Regions from separate parts of the Nocardia amikacinitolerans genome, predicted to be linked through region 2. Evidence: riboswitches for the same ligand, from Rfam matches in the RefSeq annotation. Region 2 holds a riboswitch; each other region holds the start of a gene.

Region 1 (3,274 bases), on a different contig from region 2:
GCGCACGAACGACCAGGCGAGGATGGTGACCGGGCCGGTCAGCATGCCCTTGACCGGCTTGTCGGTCAGCGACTGGGCGTAGGTGATCCAGTCGACGGTCATCGGCGTGCGCCGGGTGACGTCGCCGAACAGGATCGGCGGCCGCACGCAGCGGGTGCCGTAGGACTGCACCCAGCCGTTCTCGGTGGCCGCGAAACCGTCGAGCTGTTCGGCGAAGTACTGCACCATGTCGTTGCGCTCCGGCTCGCCGTGCACGAGCACGTCCAGGTCGAGCTTCTCCTGCAACGCGACGACGTCGGCGATCTCGGCGCGCATCCGGCGCACGTACTCGGCCTGGTCGATCTCGCCCTTGCGCAGCGCCGCCCTGGCCAGCCGGATCGCCGAGGTCTGCGGGTAGGAGCCGATCGTGGTGGTCGGCAGCGCGGGCAGATCGAGCCGCTGGGCCTGGAGGGCACGGCGTTCCTCGGCGGGCGCGCGGCGGGTGGCGTCCGGGCCGAGCGAATCGAGCCGCGCCCGAACCTGCGCGTCGGAGAGTCGCGGGTCGGCGGTGCGGGACTCCGCTGCCGCACGCGCGGCCGCGAGATCGTCCGCGATGGCCTCGGTACCCTGCGCCAAAGCCGTTGCCAGCAGCCGCACTTCGGTCACCTTCTCGGCGCCGAAGGCCAGCCAGGAGCGCAGCTTCTCGTCCAGCCCGGTCTCGGGTTCCAGCGAGTACGGCACGTGCAGCAGCGAGCATGAGCTCGACACCGTCACCGACGACGCGCTGCCGAGCAGCGTCCCGAGGGTGGACAGCGCGCGGTCGAGGTCGGTGCGCCACACATTGCGTCCGTCGACCACGCCCGCCACCAGCAGCTTGTCCGCCAGCGATGGCAGCGAGGCCACCGCGGACAGGTCCAGCGCCGCGGTGAAGTCGAGCGCGATGCCCTCGACGGCGGTGCTCGCGAGCGCGGGAAGAGCGTCGCCCGGCGTGCCGAAGTAGGTGGCGACCAGGATCGCGGGCCGCTCGCTCGCCTCGGCCAGCTCGGCGTAGGTGCGCCGGACCAGCTCGATCTCGTCCGCTGTGAGATCGGTGACCAGCACCGGCTCATCGATCTGCACCCACGCCGCACCCGCGGCGGCCAGCTGACGCAGCAGGTCGCGGTAGAGCGGGACCAGCTCGCCGAGCCGATCCAGCGCCGCGCCGCCGGTGGCCTTGGCCAGCTTCAGGAAGGTGACCGGCCCGACCACCACCGGACGCGCGGGCACACCGAGCTCGATCGCCTCGCTCAGCTCGGCGAGCAGCTTCTCCGGGTGCAGCGCGAACGTCGTCTCCGGGCCGATCTCGGGGACGAGGTAGTGGTAGTTGGTGTCGAACCACTTGGTCATCTCCAGCGGTTCCACGGTGTCGGTGCCGCGGGCGGCGGCGAAGTAGCGGTCGAGCGGATCGGCGATCCCGGCCACCCGCTCGGGCAGCGCGCCGAGCAGGACAGCGGTGTCGAGCACCTGGTCGTAGTAGGAGAAGGTGCCGACCGGGATCGAGTCCAGCCCGGCAGCCAGCAGCTCGGTCAGCTGGGTTCGCCGCAGGTCGCGGGCGACAGTGTGCAGCTGCTCGGCGTCGAGGCGCCCGGCCCAGTACGACTCGGTGGCGCGCTTCAGCTCGCGCCGCGGCCCCACGCGCGGTAGCCCGAGAACAGTCGCGGTGAATGGTGCGTGTTCGGAAACAGTCACGGTGTGCTCCAGTGCTTTTCAGGTCGTGAGCCATCGCCATGCGAGCGCGCGGCGACCAGCGAACGTCGCGGGCAACCGAAGACAGACGGAGCCCGGGAAGCACTGGTGGTCCGCGCGCCCAATCCACGAGGCGGTGGCCGCCGGATACGGCGTATCCGGCACAACTGGCAGGTCTTCGGACTCGCGGGCACCGGCTGGGGAGATTTCCCCTCGCCGACCTACTGACCGCCGCTTCCCAGGCCTTCGCCCAGTGCGTGATGACGGTGTTCGTTCCTGCTCACCGCTGCGGGACAGTCCCGGATTCCCACCGGGTTCCCTCTCGCCCGCCACCGGCAAACCGGGAGCGGACTTCGACTCCGGCGCTCGACGTCGGGGCTCCATCTCGTCGGGCGCACTGGAGAACCAGCTGCGTTGTCCAGCATAAACGGACGGCGGAATATTCCGTGCGCACCCCTCGGCCTGCCCGCACAGACCGGCGGGGCGGATGGTGAGATGTGACGCAGGGATGAACGCAACTTCGCAAGCCTGCTAGGTCTCGTTGTGAAGATTGCTGCGAAGGGGACTTCCATGTCGTCGCTGTATTCGGGGCCAGGTACCTTGGTTCAATGTTCTCGAAAGTCTTGGTTGCCAATCGTGGCGAGATCGCCATCCGCGCGTTCCGCGCCGCCTACGAACTCGGCATCGGGACCGTCGCCGTCTTCCCATACGAGGACCGCAACTCGGTCCACCGTTTGAAGGCGGCGGAGTCCTATCAGATCGGGGAGAAGGGCCACCCGGTCCGCGCCTACCTCTCCATCGAGGCGATCATCGACGCGGCCAAGTCCGCGGGCGCCGACGCGATCTACCCGGGCTACGGATTCCTCTCCGAGAATCCGGACCTGGCGGCGGCCTGCGCGCGCGAGGGCATCACCTTCATCGGCCCCTCGGCCGAAGTGCTGGAGCTGGCGGGCAACAAGGCGCGCGCCATCGAGGCCGCAAGGGCGGCAGGACTTCCGGTGCTGAAGTCCAGCGCGCCGTCGGCGGACGTGGACGAATTGCTCTCCGCCGCAAACGAACTCGAATACCCGATCTTCGTCAAGGCGGTCGCGGGCGGTGGCGGTCGCGGCATGCGCCGGGTCGCCGCGCCCGAGCAGCTGCGCGAATCGATCGAGGCCGCTTCGCGTGAGGCCGAATCCGCGTTCGGCGACCCGACCGTGTTCCTCGAGCAGGCGGTGGTGAACCCGCGCCACATCGAGGTGCAGATCCTGGCCGACCAGCACGGCAACGTCATGCACCTGTTCGAGCGCGACTGTTCGGTGCAGCGTCGCCACCAGAAGGTGATCGAGCTGGCGCCCGCGCCGAACCTGGATCCGGCGCTGCGCGAACGCATCTGCGCCGACGCGGTGGCCTTCGCCCGCCAGATCGGCTACAGCTGCGCGGGCACCGTGGAGTTTCTGCTCGACGAGCGCGGCAACCACGTCTTCATCGAGATGAATCCGCGCATCCAGGTCGAGCACACGGTGACCGAGGAGATCACCGATGTCGACCTCGTGCAGTCGCAGCTGCGCATCGCGGCGGGTGAGACTCT
Region 2 (3,274 bases):
CAGGCCGCTGCCGAGTGCGCGGCGCGGAACAGCCGAGAGCACCAGACCGGACAGCGTGCCAGGGTCGATGCTCGGGACGGTCGGGAAGTTCGCCTCGACGGCATTGAGGTCGGTGGCCGTGCTCGCGTCCGGTACCGCGGCGCCGAGCATGCCGAGCACGGTGACCGCACCGAGCGAATGCCCCATCAACACCAACGGCGTGTCCGGCAGTTCGACACGCGCCAGATCCACCAGTCGGGTCGCGTCCGCGACCAGCTCGGCGAGGGTGCCGGGATGCGCGGGATCGCCTTCGCTGAGGCCGTGGCCCGCGGTGTCCAGTCCCCACACCTCGACGTCGATCGACCGTAGGTACCGGGCGAACCGGTGGTAGTGGCCGCTGTGCTGGCCGATACCGGGCAGTAGTATCGCCACCGCCGCGGGGTGGTCGACCGTCCAGCGCCGATAGTGCAGCCTGCCGCGCGTGCCGTCGAAGTAGAGCATGCACTGATAGTGCCAAACCTTCTGCATTTCAGGGGACTTCACCATCCCGGTGAGCAGGCGGTTACACTGCGCGCGTTCGCGGTGCCGATCAGGAGGTCCCAGGTGTCCGTCGTCGAGTTGCCCGCGCTCCTGCGCCGCGCCGTTCCCGCGCTCGCCGTCGCCCTGGCCTGCGCCGGAGCCGCCGCGCCGCACGCGACCGCGGAACCAGCCCCCGCTTGCGCGCCCGCGACGTCGGCGACCGCACTGCCCGCCGCCGTCCCGGTGCTGGACTGGTCGGAGAACCTGGCCTACGACGGGCAGGGCAACCTGTGGGTTTCCCGGCTGTACCGCAACGAGGTGCAGCGCTACGACGACGCGGGACGGCTGACGGCCACGGTCCCGGTGGAGTTTCCCGGCGCGGTCCGGCTCGGACCGGACGGGCTGATGTACGCCGTCTACGGCGACGCGCCGACCAGCGTCGTTCGCCCCGGTGGCGTCGTCCGTTTCGACCCGGCCGCCGACGCACCGCGCCCGGAGATCTTCGCGTCCGGATTCACCATGCCCAACGGCGCGGCCTTCGACGCCGACGGCACGCTCTACGTCGCCTCCGCGACCGGCGTGATCCGCATCGGCCGCGACGGCGTCGTCGACACGGGCTGGACCGAGCGGGCAAGGCTGAACGCCAACGGCATCGCCGTGCACGACGGCACGGTGTACCTGACCTCCAACGGCGGTCCGCTCGGACGGGTCCTGCGCTTCCCGGTCACCGAACCGGACCGTCGCACCGTTCTCACCGATCTCACGTCCGCGCTTCCCGGCGTCCCCGACTTCGCCGACGACTTGCTGGTGGACGATGCGGGCGCGGTCTACGTGACCGCGCTGTCCGGCCAGCTCGTCCGGATCGATCCGAACGGCCAGCCCTGCCGCATCCTCTCGGCCGAACCGATGACGTCGCTCGTCGCCGTACCGGGCCGCCCCGGCGAACTCCTCGCGGGCACCGAACGCGGCGCGGTCCTACGCATCCAGCTCGCCCCCTAACACACCCCCGCCTCGGCTCGCAGTGATCCCGCTCGACCACCATTTCTCGGCCCTCGATAGAGAAATGGATTCGACGGGAGTCGAATGGCTGTGCGACACGCCCAGATAGCCGCCATTTCTCTCCCGTCATACGGTCAGCCGCGGTGGTTGGGGAACCCGCACGTCTGCGCCTGCCGGTATCGTCCAACGTCGACGCGGGGAACACCGGTGCGAATCCGGGGCTGTCCCGCAACTGTCACCGAGGAGCAATCCGCCGATTCATGGCCACGACCTGCCCGGGTTGGAAGGCCGGTGGTGCGCGTCGATCCGGGAGCCAGGACACCCGCGTCGGATGCATCGGGACGACTCTCCACGAGGATGGCATGGACAACTCCACAGGATCTCGACGGCCGCTGGGCCGCCGGGAGTTATTGCTGCGCGGGGCCGGGGCTGCCGGCCTCGTCGCGCTCGGCGGCATCGGTGTGCTCACCGGTTGCGGGACCGACGGATCGACCGGAGCGCCGGAGGGTCCGCCGCGCGCGGGTGGCCGGTTGCGCTCCGCGATCGCCGGGCGTGCCGCGAGCGTCGACGTGCTCGACCCGCACCGGGCGGGCAGTTCCGCGGGCGGCGCGGTCTCCAAGAACGTGTGGGACAAGCTGGTCGCCTACAACAACGACCTGACCCTGCGGTACCGGCTCGCGCAGTCGCTGGAACCCAACGCGGACGGCAGCGAATGGCGGATCACCCTGCGCCCCGGCGTGGTCTTCAGCGACGGCACGCCGCTGACCGCCCGGGATGTGCTGTGGAGCTTCGAGCGCATGCTCGACCCGGCAAAGCCGTCCTCGGGCGACCTCGCGGTGGTCGACATGGCCCGCACCAGGGCCGACGGTGAGCTCGGCGTCGTCGTCGCGATGAAGACGCCGATCGCGGACTTCGGCTCGGTGCTCGCGGGGTGGTACTGCTACGTCGTCAAGGACGGCAGCACGGTGTTCGACGAGCGGACTCTCCCGGTCGGCACCGGCCCGTTCGCGCTGCACTCGTGGTCGCCGGGCGACCGAACGGTGTTGCGGCGCAACGAGAAATATTGGGACGGTCCGGTACACCTGGACGAGGTCGAGATCATCCAGATCGCCGAGACCGAGGCGCGGATGAACGCCTTCCTCTCCGGCGAAGTGGATCTGGTGCAGGAGATGTCGTACCTACAGGCGCGTTCGCTGGACAGCGATCCGGACGCCTACGTCGTCACCCCACCGGCCGGACTGATGGGCGCCTTCCAAATGCGCGTCGACGAACCGCCTTTCGATGACGTGCGGGTCCGCCAGGCGATGCGGTTGGCTGTCGATCGACAGGCCATGGTCGACTCGGTGTACTACGGCTACGGCGAGGTCGGCAACGACATCTACGGCAAGGGCGCGCCTTTCTACAACGACAGCCTGCCGCAGCGGACCTACGACCCCGAGCGGGCCAGGCAGCTGCTGAAGGAGGCGGGCAAGCACAACCTGACCGTCACCTTGCAGACCGCCGACGCCATTCCCGGGATGGTCGAATCCGCAACGCTTTTCGCCGAGCACGCCAAGGCCGCCGGTATCACGATCCGGCTGGAGACGGTCCCCGCCGACACCTACTTCTCCCGGGTGTCGGGCAAGCAGCCGCTGACCCATATCGGTTGGTGGAACTACAGTTTGGACTACTTCTACGGCCAGACCATGACCAGTGCTTCGCCGAGCAACGGCACCGGTTGGCGTCGCCCGGCGTGGGACGCCAAGTTCGCCGCGGCCCGTGCGGAGATGAACGAGCA
Region 3 (3,274 bases), on a different contig from region 2:
TACGTGAGGACGAACGGCACCCGGTGGCCGGCGGCCACGTCGTGTCGCGACCTCGCCTGCCGGTCGTGCGGGCAACCCTTTCCCGGCACATGCTCAGCCGAGCAGGTTCCAGTCCTCCATCCCCGGGTAGAGCGGGAAGGACTGGGCCAGCTTGGAGACCCGCCCGCGCAGGGAGTCCAGGTCGGTGGAGCCGGTCAGCGCGGTGGCGATGATGTCGGCGACCTCGGTGAACTCGGCGTCGCCGAAGCCGCGGGTGGCTAGCGCCGGGGTGCCGATGCGCAGGCCGGAGGTGACCATCGGCGGGCGCGGGTCGAACGGAACGGCGTTGCGGTTCACCGTGATTCCGATCTCGTGCAGGAGGTCCTCACCCTGTTGACCGTCCAGCTGCGAGTTGCGCAGGTCGACAAGGACGAGGTGCACATCGGTGCCGCCGGTGAGCACGGTGATGCCCTTGGCTTGGGCGTCGGCCTGGGTCAGACGTTCGGCGATGATCTTGGCGCCGGACAGGGTGCGTTCCTGACGCTCCTTGAACTCCGGGGTGCCTGCGATCTTGAAAGCCACGGCCTTGGCGGCGATGGCGTGCATGAGCGGACCGCCCTGCTGGCCGGGGAACACCGAGCTGTTCAGCTTCTTGGCGAACTCCTGCTTGGCCAGGATCAGACCGGAACGCGGACCGCCGAGGGTCTTGTGCACGGTGGAGGACACGACGTCGGCGTAGGGCACCGGAGAGGGGTGCAGACCGGCGGCGACCAGACCGGCGAAGTGCGCCATGTCCACCCACAGGTAGGCGCCCACCTCGTCGGCGATCTCGCGGAACGCGGCGAAGTCCTGGTGCCGCGGGTAGGCCGACCAGCCGGCAACGATCACCTTCGGTGCCGTATTGCGGGCGATCTTGCGCACCTCGTCCATATCGATCAGGTGATTTCGTTCGCTGACCCGGTACGTCTGCACGCCGTACAACTTGCCGGAGAAGTTCAGCCGCATGCCGTGCGTCAGGTGGCCGCCGTGCGCGAGATCCAGGCCGAGCAGGCGTTCGCCCGGGTTCATCAGCGCCATGAGCACCGCGGCATTGGCCTGCGCACCCGAATGCGGCTGCACATTCGCGTAATCCGCGCCGAATAGCTCGGTGACGCGGGCGCGGGCGAGATCCTCGACGACGTCGACGTGCTCGCAGCCGCCGTAGTAGCGGCGGCCCGGGTAGCCCTCGGCGTACTTGTTGGTCAGCACGCTGCCCTGCGCCTGCAGCACCGCGCGCGGCACGAAGTTCTCCGAGGCGATCATTTCCAGGGTGTCGCGCTGGCGCGCGAGCTCGCCCGTCACCGCGGCGGCGACCTCGGGATCGAGTTCGGTCAGGGAGCGGGTAAGCGAGGTGGATCGAAGGCTTGGGGTGACCACAGGTGAACTCCGTTGGCTGGCATCGAGATAGCCGACGCCCTACTGCACGCAGACCTGATCGAGCCCGTCCCAGCGCGCGCGTGGTCCAGGGCTGTCGGTGCTGCGCCCAATCCACGAGGCGGCGACCGCCGGACGCGGCGCGTCCGGCGCAACGGGCAGGTCTTCGGACTCGCAGGCGCCGACCACGATCGGAGTCGTCCTAGTGGCCGTCGCTTCCCGGACGCGCAGCATCCAGTGCCTGTGACGGCGTTCGTTCCTGCTCACCGCTGCGGGACAGTCCCGGAATCCCACCGGGTTCCCTCTTCGCCCCGACCACGTGACCGCAGTGCGAGGCTTCGACACCGGCGACCTGCGGGGGCTCCCGACATCGCGATCACCGGCGAACCAGCTGCGCCGAAGAGCATACGACGCAAGCGACAGCACACCCGCATCCGGGTTTCGAGGACGGCTCCCGAGCCATCCGGCAAGACACCTGCCCGGATCGGGGGAATGCCGAGGATGTCGCCGAGGGCACCGGATCAGTCCCGACCGAGAAGGACCCGGTGCCCGGCGTGCATCATCGCGGCCGCGGTGGCCTGGGTGGTCAGGCGATCACCAGCAGCAGATCACCGCCGTCGACCTGCTGGATGGCTCCGATCGCGATCCGTTCGATCACTCCGTCGCGGGGAGCGGTGATGGCGGCCTCCATCTTCATGGCCTCGATCGTGGCCACCGTGTCGCCTGCGCTGACTCGGTCGCCGACCGCGGCCACGACGGTGACGACACCGGAGAACGGGGCCGCGAGCTGGCCCGGATCGGCGGGGTTCGCCTTCTCGGCCACCGGGATCTTGTCGGCGACGGTGCGGTCTCGCACCACGACCTGGCGCAGTTGGCCGTTGAGCACGCAGACGACGGTGCGCATGCCGCGTTCGTCGGGCTCGGAGATCGCTTCCAGTCCGATGAGCAGGGTGACGCCCTTCTCCAGTTCCACGCGATGTTCCTCGTCGTGGCGCAGGCCGTAGAAGAACTGGTTGGCGGACAGCCGGGAGATGTCGCCGTACTTCGCGCGGTGGGCGAGGAATTCGGCGGTCGGTCCGGGAAACAGCAGCCGATTCAGCGTGGCGCGGCGCTGGGCGGAGGTGCCGTTCAAGCCTTCCTCGTCGTCGGCGGTGAGTTGGGTTTCCGGCTTGGCGGGTCCACGACCGGCCAGCGCCCGACTGCGGAAAGGCTCAGGCCAGCCGCCTGCGGGGGTGCCCAGCTCACCCCGCAGGAATCCGATCACCGAGTCGGGCACGTCGAAGCCGGCCGGATCGGTGGCGAACTCCTCGACATCCGCGCCCTTGCCGACCAGGGCCAGCGCGAGGTCGCCGACCACCTTCGAGGACGGGGTGACCTTCACCAAACGGCCCAAGAGCCGGTCTGCCGCGGCGTATTTCGCCTCGACCTCTTCGAACTGGTCGCCCAAGCCGAGGGAGATGGCCTGCTGACGCAGGTTCGACAGCTGACCACCGGGGATCTCGTGGTGGTAGACGCGCCCCGTCGGGCTCGGCAGCCCGGACTCGAAGGGCGCGTAGACCTTTCGCAGCGCCTCCCAGTACGGCTCCAGATCGCAGACGCTCTGCAGATCCAACCCGGTGTCGTAGGGCGAATGCGCCGCCGCCGCGACGATCGCCGACAGCGCGGGCTGAGAGGTGGTACCCGCCATGGGCGCCGACGCACCGTCGACCGCGTCCGCTCCGGCCTGCCACGCGGCGAGGTAGGTGGCCAGCTGGCCGCCCGGAGTGTCGTGGGTGTGCACGTGCACGGGCAGCTCGAACTCTCGCCGCAACGCCGTGACCAGGGTGTGGGCGGCCGGTGGTCGCAGCAGGCCCGCCATGTCCTTGATGGCGAGGACGTGGGC

What was found. A riboswitch is a leader RNA that binds a small molecule or an ion and turns the genes downstream of it on or off. The one in region 2 is predicted to bind cobalamin.
Region 1: linked by a shared signal. The riboswitch ahead of metE (5-methyltetrahydropteroyltriglutamate--homocysteine S-methyltransferase) and the one ahead of CRP45_RS10020 (ABC transporter substrate-binding protein) in region 2 are both predicted to bind cobalamin.
Region 3: linked by a shared signal. The riboswitch ahead of glyA (serine hydroxymethyltransferase) and the one ahead of CRP45_RS10020 (ABC transporter substrate-binding protein) in region 2 are both predicted to bind cobalamin.

What each region holds. Positions count from the first base shown of each region.
Region 1 covers NZ_OBEG01000006.1:302,211-305,484, forward strand. Annotated here, with positions in the region: gene metE (5-methyltetrahydropteroyltriglutamate--homocysteine S-methyltransferase) at 1-1,707, opposite strand, end outside; cobalamin riboswitch at 1,857-2,064, opposite strand; gene CRP45_RS25980 (pyruvate carboxylase) at 2,313-3,274, shown strand, end outside.
Region 2 covers NZ_OBEG01000002.1:386,608-389,881, reverse strand. Annotated here, with positions in the region: gene CRP45_RS10030 (alpha/beta hydrolase) at 1-480, opposite strand, end outside; gene CRP45_RS10025 (SMP-30/gluconolactonase/LRE family protein) at 583-1,497, shown strand; cobalamin riboswitch at 1,667-1,841, shown strand; gene CRP45_RS10020 (ABC transporter substrate-binding protein) at 1,860-3,274, shown strand, end outside.
Region 3 covers NZ_OBEG01000001.1:932,255-935,528, forward strand. Annotated here, with positions in the region: gene glyA (serine hydroxymethyltransferase) at 94-1,395, opposite strand; cobalamin riboswitch at 1,533-1,736, opposite strand; gene CRP45_RS04410 (pyruvate carboxylase) at 1,979-3,274, opposite strand, start outside.